DNA from 4 places in the Ectothiorhodospira sp. PHS-1 genome. Region 1 is predicted to be linked to each of the others. Evidence: predicted binding sites of a transcription regulator. Region 1 holds the regulator's gene; each other region holds the start of a gene.

Region 1 (3,537 bases):
ACCAGTGAGGTACTGCCGTGAGGCGTGGCCTGGTGAGCGATCCGGCGTTCCCTGCCCTGATGACCGGCCACCCAGCGCAGGGCCAGGCGTTCTCCCATGGCCTCGACGACGTGATGGACGGTAAGGGGGGGCGTGGTCACGGTGAGTCTGGGCTTTCGGTATCCCAGTGGTGTACCAGCTCCAGCAGGTCTTCCGGTCCTTTGGCGCTACGCAGTCGGGCCAGGGTCTCCGGATCGGAGAACATGCGCGCGAGCAATGCGAGGATCTGCAGGTGTTCGTCGGTACATTCGGTCGGCACCACCAGGGCAAACAGGATGTCCACCGGTTCGCTGTCCGGGGCGTCGTAGTCCACGCCCTTGCCCAGCTTGAGCAGGGCGGCACAGGCCTCGTCGGCTCCGGCCAGCCGGCCGTGGGGGATGGCGACGCCATGCCCCAGGCCGGTGCTGCCCAGGCGTTCCCGGGCCAGCAGGCTGTCGAAGATCTCTCCCTGGGTCAGCCTGGGCAGGTGGCTCGAAAGCATGTCACCCAGCATCTCCAGAGCACGTTTCTTGCTGCTGACGTCCGGCAGACAGCAGACGCGCTCCGAAGCGAGAAGATCACCGATGTTCATGGATATCTCACCCGATGTGGTTACGGTGGGAGCCTTCGGCGCGGTGATGGTCCTTGAGCTTCTCCTTGTGCTTGACCACCTGACGGTCCAGTTTGTCGACCAGGGCGTCAATGGCTGCGTACATGTCGGCATGGCTGGCGTCGGCAAAGATGGTGTTGCCGCTGACCAGCATGTTGGCTTCCGCCTTCTGCTGCAGTTTCTCCACGGTCAGGACCACATGTACGTCGATGACGTTGTCGAAATGGCGCTCCAGGCGCTGGAACTTGTCATTGACATAGTCGCGCAGGGCGTCGGTCAGGTCCACGTGGTGACCGGTGAGGTTGATCTGCATGAGGTGACTCCTTGGTTTGAAATGTGAAAGTGAAGCTGAGGCCTGGTTGTGGATTCAGACGAGGCGCTTGCGTTCGTTGGATGGCGGGATCGCCATGGCCTCGCGATACTTGGCAACGGTGCGCCTCGCTACCTGGATGCCCCGGTCCACCAGGATCTGGGCAATCTTGCTGTCACTCAGGGGCTTGCCCTGGGGTTCTTCGGCAATCAGTTTGCGAATCATGGCACGGATGGCCGTGGCGGAGCACTCACCGCCGTCGGACGTCCCCACGTGGCTGGAGAAGAAATACTTGAATTCGTAAATCCCTCTCGGGGTGTGCATGTACTTCTGGGTGGTGACGCGGGAGATGGTGGATTCGTGCATCTCCAGTTGCTCGGCGATATCCCGCAGCACCAGGGGTTTCATGGCTTCGTCACCGTGTTCCAGAAAGGCGCGCTGATGTTCCACGATGGCGGTGCCCACACGCAGCAGGGTCTCGTTGCGGCTTTGCAGGCTTTTGATGAACCAGCGGGCCTCCTGCAGGCTATTGCGCAGGTAGATATTGTCCTGGCTGGAATCGGCCCGTCGCACAAAGCTGGCATAAAGTGGGTTGACCCGCAACCGGGGCGCGACTTCCGGATTCAGTTCCACCTGCCAGAATCCCTCGCGCTTGCGCACGAAGACATCGGGAATGATGTATTCCGGTGCGCTGGAACTGATCAGGGTGCCCGGGCGGGGATTCAGGCTCTGGATCAGCGAGATCACCACCTGCAATTCGCCGTCAGCCAGCCCCAGTCGGCGCTGGACCCCCTTGAAGTCGCGGGTGCCCAGGGCTTCCAGGTGATCACGCACCAGGGTTCTGGCCTCGGCCAGCCAGGGCGTCTCCGGCGCGAACTGCTCCAGTTGCAGCAACAGGCACTCGGCAAGATCCCGTGCACCCACGCCCACGGGATCCAGGTGCTGGACCATGCGCAACACGGCTTCCACCTCATCCAGCTCCAGTTCCATCTCCTGATCCTGGGCCAGGCCGGCGTGGATCTGCTCGATGGGTTCGGCCAGGTAGCCGTCATCGTTGATGGCATCGATGATGGTCATGGCGATGACCTGGTCCCGCTCGCTCAGGGGCGACAGGTTGATCTGCCAAAGCAGGTGGTCACGCAGGTCTTCGCCGGGTGCACTCTGATTCTCGAACAGGTCGCGACCGTCGTTGTCCATCTGGCCGCCGCCGGCGGTCGGCATGTCGTAGAGGTCTTCCCAGTTGCTGTCCACGGGCAGTTCCTCGGGAATGGTTTCCGCGGATTCGCTGGTGTTGTCCCGTTCGGCGGGCTCGTCGAATTCCCGGCTCTCCGCATCCTTGTCGGCGCTATCGGCGCCGGGGGCCATGCCTTCAGGTTGGGTGGCTTCATCCATGCCGGTATCCAGGTCGGCATCCGCGCCTTCCAGGGCTTCCAGCATCGGGTTGGTCTCCAGCGTTTCCTGGATCTGGGCCTGGAGCTCCAATGTGGACAGCTGCAGCAGCCGGATGGCCTGCTGCAGCTGCGGTGTCATGGTAAGGCTCTGGCCGAGACGGAGCTGGACAGAAGGTTTCAGCATAGGATGTGGCGTGCCACCGGAGTCGTCAGGCAGGAGTTGAAGGGTCCGGGCAGTACTGACGGTGCCTTGCCGTCATGTGCCGGGTCTGTCATCCGGATTATACGTCCTGGCACGAAAAATGTGACCCAGTGTGGGGAAACCATGCGTTGGCTCAAAAACTCTACCTTCATAGTCGGAAATGATCGCCCAGGTAGACCCGCCTGACCTGGGGGTCTGCCAGCACCACTTCCGGCGGCCCCTCGCTGATCAGGTGTCCGTCGCTCAGGATATAGGCGCGATTGCAGATGCCCAGGGTTTCACGGACGTTGTGATCGGTGATCAGTACCCCGATATTCCGGGAGACCAGATGGGTGATGATGCGCTGAATTTCGATCACGGAGATGGGGTCTACCCCGGCAAAGGGCTCATCAAGCAGGATGAAGGCCGGTTCGGTGGCCAGGGCGCGGGCGATTTCCACCCGCCGCCGCTCACCCCCCGAGAGGCTGATGCCCAGGCTCTCGCGGATATGCATGATCTGAAACTCTTCCAGCAGGGATTCCATGTGCTCATGGCGCTGGCCGCGGCTGAGGTCGCGGCGTGTTTCCAGCACGGCAAGCAGGTTGTCTTCCACCGACAACTTGCGAAAAACCGAGGCCTCCTGGGGCAGATAGCCGATGCCCAACTGGGCGCGGGCATGCATGGGCAGGGGGGTGATATCCCTGCCGTCCAGTTCGATGCGCCCGCCGTCGCAGGGGATGAGACCGACGATCATGTAAAAACAGGTGGTCTTGCCGGCGCCGTTGGGACCCAGCAGGCCCACGACCTCACCGCTGTTCACCTGCAGTGATACACCGTCCACCGGCTTGCGGGCGCGGTACTGCTTGACCAGGTCGTGGGTCTGCAGACGACTCATGGCGTCCCCTCGACAGGGGCGGGAGGCTGTTCCCTGGGCGTGAAGATGGCCTCGACACGGCCGGTGTCCCCGGTGCGGGCCTCCAGCGTGGCCGTGCGCAGGTCATAGGTGATGCGGCTGCCCCGGAACTCG
Region 2 (3,537 bases), on a different contig from region 1:
AAGAAACCGAGAACTCGCCCATGAGCCGCGACAGGCGGCTGTTCACCAGATAGTGCTTGTTTTCCCCCAGGACCAGTCCACAGGACTTCTCCAGAAACAGCCTGAAATCCTCGTAATCCTGAGATTCGATAGGGCCTGACAAGGTGGTTTCCTGTTATGGATCAATCTTTCGTTATAGGGCTCAAGCCATCGAAAAGCGCAACGGATGGCACCCACAGTATACCCTCGAGAGTCCCCAAAGGGGGCAATGGCACACTGCCGTTCAAGGGGAACGCAATGACCGCCGGGCGGCATGATCCTGCCGGCCGCGCTTATATATCATTCCACGGCATCATCCGCCTGCAGGTATCCCAACACGACCTCCGCCAGTTCATCCGGACTGAACTTGGGCAGAAAACGGTTGGCTCCCGCCCTGCGGACCAGGGTCTCATTGAAGGTTCCGCTCAGGGAGGAATGCAGCACCACGTGGAGTTTCGACAAGGCCGGCTCCTTGCGGATGGTGGAGGACAGCGTGTAACCATCCATCTCTGGCATCTCGATATCCGAGATCACCATCCCGATCTGTTGCTCGATGGGGCCCTGGGCAGCCAGTTCCATCAACTTGTCCAGCGCCTGCCTGCCGTCGTTCACCACCACGGATTCCACGCCCATCTGGGTCAGGGCGCGCACGATCTGCCTGCGCGCCACCGCGGAGTCGTCAGCGACCAGGGCACGGCGTACCTTGCCCCCTTCCTGAATGTTGGACAACAGCGAGTCACTGACGTCCCTTGCCGGACCGGTGATCATCTCCAGCACCTTTTCCACGTCGATGATCTCCACCAGACGATTATCGACCTGGGTCACGGCCGTCAGGAAACTGTCCTTGTGCGTGCCCCGGGGAGGTGGATGAATCTGATCCCAGTTGAGGTTGATGATGCGATCCACCGACGCCACCAGAAGCCCCTGCACGGAACGGTTGAACTCCGTGAGAATGACGAAGGACCCGCTCTCCCTGGAGGGAACCGGGGGCATGCCCAGTGCCTGGGCCAGATCGACCACGGACACCGTCTTGCCACGCAACGTGGCCACGCCGCGGATGATGGGGTGGGCGCTGGGAAGCCGGCTCAAGGCGGGACAGGTGATGACCTCGCGTACCTTGAATACATTGATGGCAAACAACTGACGGGTGCCCAGAGTGAAGAGGAGCAGTTCCAGACGATTCTGCCCCACCATTTGGGTCCGACGATCGACGTCATCCAGCAAGCTGCTCATCAGGCTCTCCCGCGGGTATCAGCAGATCATACCTGCTCATTCAGGAGTATGATCGGCTCCGACAAAGATTTCTTGAAATTTTTCTGGCCCTCATCTTGCACAATATCTCCCCAGGGACATCATGCGCCACAGATCCGGCGCTTCTTGAAATACCCCCGGGTATAGGTGATGAACCATCCAGCGAGGTAGCATTAAGATGTTTTTCAGCTTCCGCAAGTGCCGCAACGGGATCCTCCTAAGTTTGTTCGCGGGTGTGCTGATCTGCGCCCCCACCAATCTCATGGCGGTCGAAACGCAGTCGCACGACAGTATTTTGACGGCTGCAGGCGCGTTCCTCGGTCAACAGGCACGCGCCCATCACGGCGAGCATGTGGATGTGCGTATCAACCGGGGTTCACTAGACCCGCGTCTGCGACTCAGGGCGTGTGACGGGCCACTGGAAACCTTCCTGCCTCCGGGCACCAGGATGACCGGTCATACCACCGTGGGCATTCGCTGCACCACCCCTTCGCCCTGGAGCCTTTTCGTGCCCATGCAGATTGTCGTCCGTGGCGAGGTCGTGGTTCTGGAAAGAGCCCTGCCTCGAGGCACCCTGATCTCCGAGGGCGACATCCGGCTCGAGTTGCGTGACCTGGGCAGCATGCACGGTGGCTATCTCACCGACCCCACGGCGGTCACCAACATGGTCCTCAGACGAGCCTTGCCCGCCGGTACTGCCCTGAGCCCCCAGATGGTCGAGCCCCAGCGACTGGTGCAGCGAGGGCAGAAAGTCATGCTGGTGGCGCAAAATACCGCCATCTCCGTGCGCATGGAGGGACAGGCGCTCGCGGACGGCGCCTATGGTGACTGGGTTCAGGTTCGCAATCTGTCCTCCCGGCGCATTGTGGAAGGTCGAGTGCTGTCAGCCGGGGTGGTGGGTGTTAGTATGTGAGTCAAATTGCACTGACTGCCCCTACTACCCCTAAAGAAACCCGCGAATCGGCCGATACGATTTCTAAGAAGTGGCCGTTCAGTGCACGCGAGGAACGCAATATGTCCATCGACATCAAGAATTTAACCCAGACTCAGCCGCGCAGCGCCGGGGAGAGCCGTGGTGCCTCCGACGTGGCCAAAGGCGCGCGCTCGGGCGGTGGCACGGGATTTTCCGGTCCGGTGGGCGACAAGGTCACCCTGACCGAAACCGCCAGGCGTCTGAGCACGCTGGAGCAGAACGTCAGGGCACAGCCCTCCGTCGATCAGGAAAAGGTGGAAGCTATCCGCCAGGCCATCCAGGAAGGGCGGTATGAGGTCAACGCCGAGTCCGTGGCCAACAAGATCCTGAAGACTGAAGACCTGTTCTAGCCATGAACATGCGCTCGTTTCCGGAGCAACTGGATCAGATTCTGACCCATTCGGTGCGGGAGGCCTCTGCCCTGGAACATGCCCTGCAACTGGAAGGACAGGCCCTGAGCACCCGGGACCTGGAAACCCTCAATCTGGCCATCGTTCAAAAACAGCAACAGGTTGAGCGGCTGGAACAACTGACCCGTGATCAGGGTGCCCTTCTCAAGCGGGAGGGCTATGAGAACAATGCCCAGGGCATGGCCCACTGCCTGCGCGACTGGGACGCCGAAGGTGTCCTGGCGCCTATCTGGGACCGACTGGTGGATGTCATGGCGCGCTGCCGGCAACTGAACCTTGCCAACGGCGGTGTGGTGGAAACCAAGCGACGCCATGTGGAACAGGCGTTGCACATCCTGCGAGGCGAGGAAGCCCACACCGAGCTGTACGGCCCCCGAGGACAGGCGACCTCTGCCGGAGCAAATTCCCGCACTATCACCAAAGCCTGACCACTACCCGGACGACATCGCAGCCCCTTGCGCCCGCACGAAAGAGCTGATTCTTTTCCAGACTGTGCTAGCCTCAGTGTAGGCTCCGGAAAAAACATATTCCCGGAGATCTTGGAGCGCGGAGGGTTCGGCCATGAATCAACCCAGCAATCAAGCACTGGTAACCGCTTGCCCACTCATACCTGGAGCGCGGGGCATCCCCATCATGAGACAAGAGAGTGTTGGCACCCTGCTCCGGGATCTTGAAGCACGCCGCGCCTCCATCAGCATACGTTTTGGCCAGGATCAGGAGTTCTATCACAGCACCCTGAACCGCATGGACCCATCGCGCGGCTGGCTTTTCCTGAGTCAATTGACCCCTTACCAGGGCAATCTGCGCATGGCTACCGGGCAGCAGATCCACATGTACGCGGTATTCAATGAGTCCTGCCTGCACTTCCGGGCCGAGGTACTTCAC
Region 3 (3,537 bases), on a different contig from region 1:
ACTGGTCAGCCAGATGGCGGGCACCGTCAGGGCAAAGCCGATGGCGTTCATCACCGCCAGCGATGAACCCACCAGTTCCCGCGGGGCATTGGCTGCCGCGAGGGCGGAGAACTGGGGCGAATCGGCAATCACGGCCATCCCCCACAGGGCCAGCAGGATCAGCAGTAAACCGGCCGGTGCCCAGGTCAGGAACGGATAGGCCAGGCACAGGGCACCGGACATCGCCAGGGCGCGACGGGCCACCCACTCACTCCCCCGGTAACGACTGATCACACCGCCCCCCACACACCCCGCAAATCCCAGGGCAATGACGGCGAACGCCAACCAGGGTATCCAGGCATCCGCAACACCCAGACGGCCGATCTCCTGCCCCACCAGCAACGGCACCAGCATCCAGAAGGCATAGAGCTCCCAGCAATGACCGAAATACCCCCCGGCCACTGCACGAAAACGCGGGATCTTCAGCCCTGAAAGTCCCTGGCGCAGCGGGATCTTACCTCCGGCCTTGGGCAAGTGGGGGCCATCGCCCAGCAGCAGCACCAGCCCCCCTCCCAGCAGTGCCAGCACCGAGGCCCCCAGCAGGGGCCATTGCCAGGGCATGTCCAGGGTCATCCCCTGCATCAGGTGTGGCAGCGCCGTGCCCAAAGTCAGCATGCCCACCAGCCAGGACAGCGCCGCCCCCGCATGCAGGGGCACCCAGGAGATGATCAGTTTCATTCCCAGAGGATAAATCCCGGCCAGGCAAAGACCGGTCAGAAACCGCAGCAACAGATCAAAGGGCGGCTGGGCGGCCACCAGCAGGAAGGCACCATTGACCAGCGCACCGCACAGACAGGCCACGGCGAAGATGACACTGGCGTGAAAGCGATCCGCCAGGCCGGTGGCCGCCATGGTCAACGTGCCAACGATGAATCCGAGCTGCACGGTCAGGGTCAGATACCCCAGGTCCGCATTCGACAGACCCAGGTCCGGGGCCATTGACCACCACACACCATTGATGCTGAACCATAAGGATGTGCCGCAAAGCTGGGCCAGCACGATGACGGTCAGGGGATGACGGTCAGGGGATGACGGCGCAGGAAGGCGGGGATCATGGGTCTTTTCCGGGCTCCATAACGTGCTCACATCCATTGGCGGGACCCCATATACTGACAAGGAATATAAATAAATCAATCCACATTCATGACGCCATCATCCCGGACACCCTGCCCGCCGGGCCGATCGCGGGAAACGTAGGATTTCAGACAACGGGCTCACCATCCCCTTCTTCCTGTCGCAAACCCCACCCTCAGACCATGGAGATTTAATAATAAACCCTTTAAAAACATATTTTTAAAAGAATAAATCTGACTGGCCTAAAAAATGCTTAGATACAGCACAGCGACTCCGTGATTTTTTGTTTCGACATCCGCTATATACAGAAACACATAACGAACCTCCGACCAGGAAAACGCCATGCAACCGGAAATCGACGGCCAGTTCTGGTTCAAGCTGCACGGCCAGACCTTCCTTGGCGGCGCCCGCATCCAGTTGCTGGAGTAGATCGCCGCCACCGGCTCCATCTCCGCCGCGGCCCGGGCCATCGGCATGAGCTACAAGGCGGCCTGGGACGCCATCGACGCCATGAACAATCTGGCGGACAAACCCCTGCTGCTGCGGCAGGCGGGGGGAAAGCACGGCGGCGGCACCCGACTGACCGCCCACGGCGAACAGGTGATTGCGCAGTATCGCGCCGCCGAGCAGGCGTACCAGCAGTTCTTGCAGCAGATGTCCCGGTCCACGGGCGAACTGGGCGACGTCTGGACACTGATGAGGAAACTATCCATGCGGACAACGGCAAGAAATCACTACCAGGGCAAGATCTCCCATGTCACTCAGGGCGCGGTCAGCGACGAGATCACCGTGGATATCGGCCATGGGCTGGAGGTCCACGCCGTGGTCACCCATGAGGCCGGTATGGAACTGGGGCTGCAGGTGGGGCGGGAAGTCCATGTGCTGATCAAGTCCTCCTTCGTGATTCTCTCCGAAGTGGCCGACGAACTGCGCTTTTCTGCCCGTAACCGCCTCCAGGGCGTCGTCAGCCACATCGAGGCAGGTCCCGTGAATGCAGAGGTCAAGCTGGACCTGGGCCATGGCCGGGTCCTCACCGCCGTCGTCACCCGGGAGGCCCTGGACGAAGGCTGGATCACCCAGGGGGCTCGGGCCTGCGCCCTGATCAAGGCCCCCCACGTACTGCTGGCCGTCAACGACTGATCTCCGGGCTTATCCGGTCTTCAGGCATCCATATCCATCATTCAATGCAAACCTCACCGGAAAAGGAACACGATCATGCAACACTTTTTGTTCAAAGCACTGGCAGGTCTGATCCTGCTGGCCCTGACCGGGACACTCCAGGCGCAGGAACCCACCCGCATCGCCGCGGCAGCGGACCTGCGCTTTGCCATGGATGAAATCCTGGAGGCCTACCGGGAAGACCACCCAGACCGCCCCATCGAGGTCATCTACGGGTCATCCGGTCGCTTCCGCGCCCAGATCGAGAACGGCGCCCCATTTGACCTCTACTTTTCCGCCGACATTGAATTTCCAAGGATGTTGCAGGAAAAGGGATTTGCGGCTTCCGAGGTCATCCCTTACGCCATCGGCCGCATCGTGCTGTGGAGCAACACGGTGGACGCCTCAACCCTGACCCTGAGCGACCTGTCCCGGCCTGAATTCCGGCGCATTGCCATCGCTAATCCCCGCCACGCGCCCTACGGGAAGCGGGCGGAGGAAGCCCTGCGAGCCGTCGGTCTGTGGGACGAACTGATGCCCCGCTTTGTCTTCGGTGAAAACATCGCCCACACCCTGCAGTTGGTGGAAAGCAGCGCGGCCCAGGTGGGCATCGTGGCCCTGTCTCTGACCCTGAACCCCCACGTGCGGGACCAGGGACCCTATCACCTGGTGGATGACGGCCTGCACGAGCCTCTTGAGCAAGGTTTCATCATCACTCGGCGGGCTGCGGACAACGCCAACGCACACCACTTTGCCGAGTACATGAACGCCCCCATGACCCGGGCCATCATGCGGGCCTACGGGTTCGTGCTGCCCGGGGAATAACTCACTTCACTCACGGGAGCCCGGCCGCATGTTCGGCATCAGCGACAACGATCTCACCGCGTTGTGGATCACCCTCAAACTGGCCTTCATCAGCACCAGCATCCTCATGGTGCTCTGCGCCCCCCTGGCTTGGTGGCTGGCCCATACCCGGTGGCGGGGCAAGGTCATGATCGAGGCGCTGGTGGCCATGCCGCTGGTACTCCCGCCCACGGTGATGGGTTTTTACCTGCTGATCCTGCTGGGACCCCGGGGCGCCGTGGGAGGCTTTCTGGAAGACATCGGCGTGGGTCATCTGGCCTTCACCTTCACCGGGCTGGTGATCGGCTCCATGATCTATTCCCTGCCCTTCGTGGTACAGCCCCTGCAAAACGCCTTTGCCGCCACCGGTGGTCGAGTGCTTGAAGCAGCGGCCACCTTGCGGGCAAGCCCCCTGGACCGCTT
Region 4 (3,537 bases), on a different contig from region 1:
TGCTGCATCCGGAACTCCCGCACCACCCGATGGATGTCGGCCCCTTCCGTTTCCGACAGTCCGGTGGTGACGATGCCGATCAGGGCCGGCGCGGACTTGTTGCAAATGGTGGCCAGGCCTTCCACCAGGGCCTCGTCGGCGCCCATGACCGCGCTCACCTGATCCATGGCGGTGGTCTGCAGGGGGATGGGTTCCCGGAAGTGGCGCACCAGAAACACCTTGGCAAAGGCGGTACAGCCCTGGGCGCCATGGAACATGGGCATGGTCCGATCCATGCCCAGGAACGCCAGGGCACCCCCCAGGGGCTGGCTGGCCTTGAGGGGGCTGACGGACAGGGCCTTGTTGCGCTTGAGGATTTCAGGCATGTCAGCGGACCTCCGAGGTGGCGGGCATGCCGTCGGCATCCCAGGGGGCGGGTTCACGGACCCGGGGCCAGATGGGGCTTTCCAGGGTGATGGCCAGCTGACGGGCCAGTTCCAGCATCCCCTCGTAGCCGGCGTAGGCGTGTTCCCGTTCCTGGTTGATGTCCAGGAAGGGCATGCGGGCCTTGAGGGCGGTATAGAGGTTGCGGCCGCCGGCGATGAGCATGTCGGCCCGGGTTTCTTCATAGATGCGCAGCAGGTTGGCGGGACTGCCGTCCTCGATCATGACCGCGTCCTCCCCCATCAGCTGGCGAATGCGGGCCTTGTCGGCATCCGTGGACTTGCGGGTGCCGGTGGCCACCACGGTCATGCCCAGATCCTGCAGGGCGGATACCACCGACCAGGACTTGACGCCACCGGTGTAGAGCAGCACCCGCTTGCCCCGCAGGCGGTCCCGCCAGGGTTCCAGGGCGGCATGAATGCGGGATTCTTCCCGGGCGATGAGGTCCTCGGTGCGCCGGGTCAGATCCGGATCATCGATCAGGCAGGCAAAATCCCGCAGGGCCTGGGACATGTCCTGCACGCCGTAGAAGCTGCCCTCGAACCAGGGGATGCCGTAGCGCTCTTCCAGCTTTCTGGCCACGTTGATCATGGCCTTGGAGCAGACCAGCATGTTGGCCTGGCTGCGGTGCATGGACTGGATCTGGTGGAAGCGGGCGTCCCCGGACAGGGTGCAGAGGATGCGCAGGCCCAGCTCGTCGAACAGGGGCAGCACGTGCCAGAACTCACCGGCGATGTTGTATTCGGCGATGAGGTTGACCTGATGGACCCGGATGCCGGGGCGTGTCGCGGACGCCGGGATGGGGTCCGGCTCCCGGGTACCCACCACCTTCTTCACCATGGTCTCGCCGGCGATGCGATTGCCCAGGTTCTTGGAGCCGTAGAAACCGGCGGCATCCACGTGCACCACCGGTACCCCGAAGCGTTCCTGGGCGGCCTTGCAGACGGCATCCACGTCATCGCCGATGAGGGCGGTGACGCAGGTATTGTAGACAAACACCGCTGGGGGTCGGTGGGCCTCCACGGCCTGGCGGATGGCGTGGAACAGGCGTTTTTCGGAGCGGCCCATGATCACGTCCTGTTCGGTGAGGTCGGTGGTCATGCCCAGGCGGAACAGGTCCGGGCCACCGGAGGAGCGGGTACCCCGGTTGTCCCAGGTGTTACCGGCGCAGGCGATGGGGCCGTGGACGATATGGGCCACATCGGCCACCGGCAGCAGGGCGATCTGGGCGCCGTCGAAGGCGCAACCGCCGGCGGTGGCGCCGGGCTTGGGCCGGGTGCAGCCGCCCTTGGGCTTGTGGGTGTTGTGGGCACAGGCCGGTTCGTCCAGCAGTGCCTTGATGTCCTGTGCCTTCATGCCTTGCCTCCGCGTTTGGCGCGTTGTTGAGGTGATGAAATGCAAGGAGCGGGCCAGGCTGAATAATGGCGTCAAGCCATTGTTTATTCAAGACTTTCAGGAACGGAGGGATTGTTGCGAATGTGACAATGGTGGGAGGATTGGAGCAAGGGTGTCATTGCGGAGGATGGGTCGCCCCTCATCCCCGGCCCTTCTCCCCCGGGGGGAGAAGGGCGTAGAGAGATTCATTCAGGCTTCCAGCCCGGTACGGAACTTTTCCAGCGTCTGCGGCTGGCGTCCCATGGACTTGGCCAGCCAGGGCGGGGGGGAACCTTTGAGGACATCCTGCAACTGGGTGATGACTTCCGCTGCCACGCTGCCCCGAGGGAACTTCACCGGGTGTACCCCGGCGCGGATCACCTTGGCGGCGGCGGGACCACCGATGCCCTGGATATATAATACTTGGCAGTCATTCACCATCGCAGCACGGGCGGCGTTGCGATCATCGCTCAGATCCGCGGTTTCCGTCTCGCGGATGTCCACCAGGCGGGATTCAGTGGCGGATACCTGATAAACCAGAAACCGCAGGCAGGAACCAAAATGTCCGTCCAGCTTTTCCCCGGTATTGGAGGCCATGGCGATACGCACGGAATCCGCCATGTCACCGGGCACGTAGTCCTCGATGGTGGGCAATCCGGGCTCCACGTCCCGTTCCCCACTGAGATAACGAACGGCCATTTCCAGGGCCTCGTCCCCGGGGCCGCCCTCCTCCTCCGATTCCGACTTGGGACGCTTGAGGGCCTGGCGCAGATCCGCCACGGTGAGCCGGGCCAGGCCGTCCTCCCGGATGGGGGCATCCACCTTCTCGATGATGGCCTCGATCAGGCGCGGTAGCTGCACCCCGGGCAGGACCCGGCTCGCCAGAGCGATGCGCAGGGCGCATTCACGGTTGAGGATGTCGGGTGACATGAGGATCTCCTGCTGGTGTCGGTATCTGGCGCATTCATTGACCCGGTTCACTATCAAAGGCGCTTGACGCGCAGCGTGATGGGCAGCCGGGGCGCCGCGTCCATGGGCTCCAGGTAATAGCGGGAACCGTCCGCCAGGGTCAGTTCCCCGCCCCAGCGGCCGGGGCCCTCGTGTTCCATGGAGACGATCATCTCCTCCAGATCCTTCTTGGGGACGTAGAGGGTCAGGCCCCCGGCTTCGGTCTTGTTGATCATGACGCTGGGCATGATGGTGTGCTCTCCGGCGAAGTGAGCCCCTCTCCCCCAGGGGGGAGAGGGGTTGGAGTGGGGCGCGGGTGGATCAGCGAACCAGATCGTAGTTGTAGTCCGTGTCGCCCATGATGCGGGTCTCTTCGTCCAGACGCTCCAGCACTGCATTCACCAGGGTGGTGAGGATGTACATGCCGCCCTCATAGCCCAGGGTGGTCATGCGGTGCAGGTGGTGGCGGTCGAAGATGGGGAAACCGATCCGCACCAGCGGTACCTCAAACTCCTTGCCCTTGGCCAGCGTGTCGCGCTGGATGAACTTGCCGTAGGAGTTGCCGATCAAAAAGTCCGGCTTGTCGGTGAACACCAGGGAACGCAGGTGCCACAGGTCCCGGTTGACGTGCACTTCGCTGCGGGCGCCGTAGGGGCTCTCGGAGAGGATCTTCTCCATCGCCTTCTTCCAGCGCTTGTTGGCATGGTGCACCAGGATGTGCCTGGGCTCGGCGCCCAGCTCCATCAGGAACTTGGCCATGCCATGACGAAGTCCGCGTCCCCGTACAGGGCG

Evidence for each region. The regulator sigma-54, encoded in region 1, starts transcription at its own class of promoters, with help from an activator protein. The targets are predictions, from matches to a motif close to TGGCANGNTNCNTGCTT.
Region 2: the regulator sigma-54 is predicted to act here: its motif matches at 1,336-1,352, upstream of flgA (flagellar basal body P-ring formation chaperone FlgA).
Region 3: the regulator sigma-54 is predicted to act here: its motif matches at 1,352-1,368, upstream of ECTPHS_RS07870 (TOBE domain-containing protein).
Region 4: the regulator sigma-54 is predicted to act here: its motif matches at 1,819-1,835, upstream of nifE (nitrogenase iron-molybdenum cofactor biosynthesis protein NifE).

What each region holds. Positions count from the first base shown of each region.
Region 1 covers NZ_AGBG01000003.1:18,694-22,230, forward strand. The annotation lists gene hprK (HPr(Ser) kinase/phosphatase) at 1-140, opposite strand, end outside; gene ECTPHS_RS01645 (PTS sugar transporter subunit IIA) at 137-610, opposite strand; gene hpf (ribosome hibernation-promoting factor, HPF/YfiA family) at 618-941, opposite strand; gene ECTPHS_RS01655 (RNA polymerase factor sigma-54) at 996-2,513, opposite strand; gene lptB (LPS export ABC transporter ATP-binding protein) at 2,680-3,405, opposite strand; gene lptA (lipopolysaccharide transport periplasmic protein LptA) at 3,402-3,537, opposite strand, start outside.
Region 2 covers NZ_AGBG01000009.1:36,666-40,202, forward strand. The annotation lists gene ECTPHS_RS05595 (protein-glutamate O-methyltransferase CheR) at 1-142, opposite strand, end outside; gene ECTPHS_RS05600 (chemotaxis protein) at 319-1,251, opposite strand; gene flgA (flagellar basal body P-ring formation chaperone FlgA) at 1,532-2,182, shown strand; gene flgM (flagellar biosynthesis anti-sigma factor FlgM) at 2,284-2,592, shown strand; gene ECTPHS_RS05615 (flagella synthesis protein FlgN) at 2,595-3,080, shown strand; gene ECTPHS_RS05620 (flagellar brake protein) at 3,286-3,537, shown strand, end outside.
Region 3 covers NZ_AGBG01000015.1:2,988-6,524, reverse strand. The annotation lists gene ECTPHS_RS07875 (MFS transporter) at 1-1,038, opposite strand, end outside; gene ECTPHS_RS07870 (TOBE domain-containing protein) at 1,543-2,253, shown strand; gene modA (molybdate ABC transporter substrate-binding protein) at 2,329-3,096, shown strand; gene modB (molybdate ABC transporter permease subunit) at 3,125-3,537, shown strand, end outside.
Region 4 covers NZ_AGBG01000026.1:38,782-42,318, reverse strand. The annotation lists gene nifN (nitrogenase iron-molybdenum cofactor biosynthesis protein NifN) at 1-365, opposite strand, end outside; gene nifE (nitrogenase iron-molybdenum cofactor biosynthesis protein NifE) at 367-1,779, opposite strand; gene nifX (nitrogen fixation protein NifX) at 2,008-2,727, opposite strand; gene nifT (putative nitrogen fixation protein NifT) at 2,781-2,993, opposite strand; partial or broken gene nifK (nitrogenase molybdenum-iron protein subunit beta) at 3,067-3,537, opposite strand, start outside.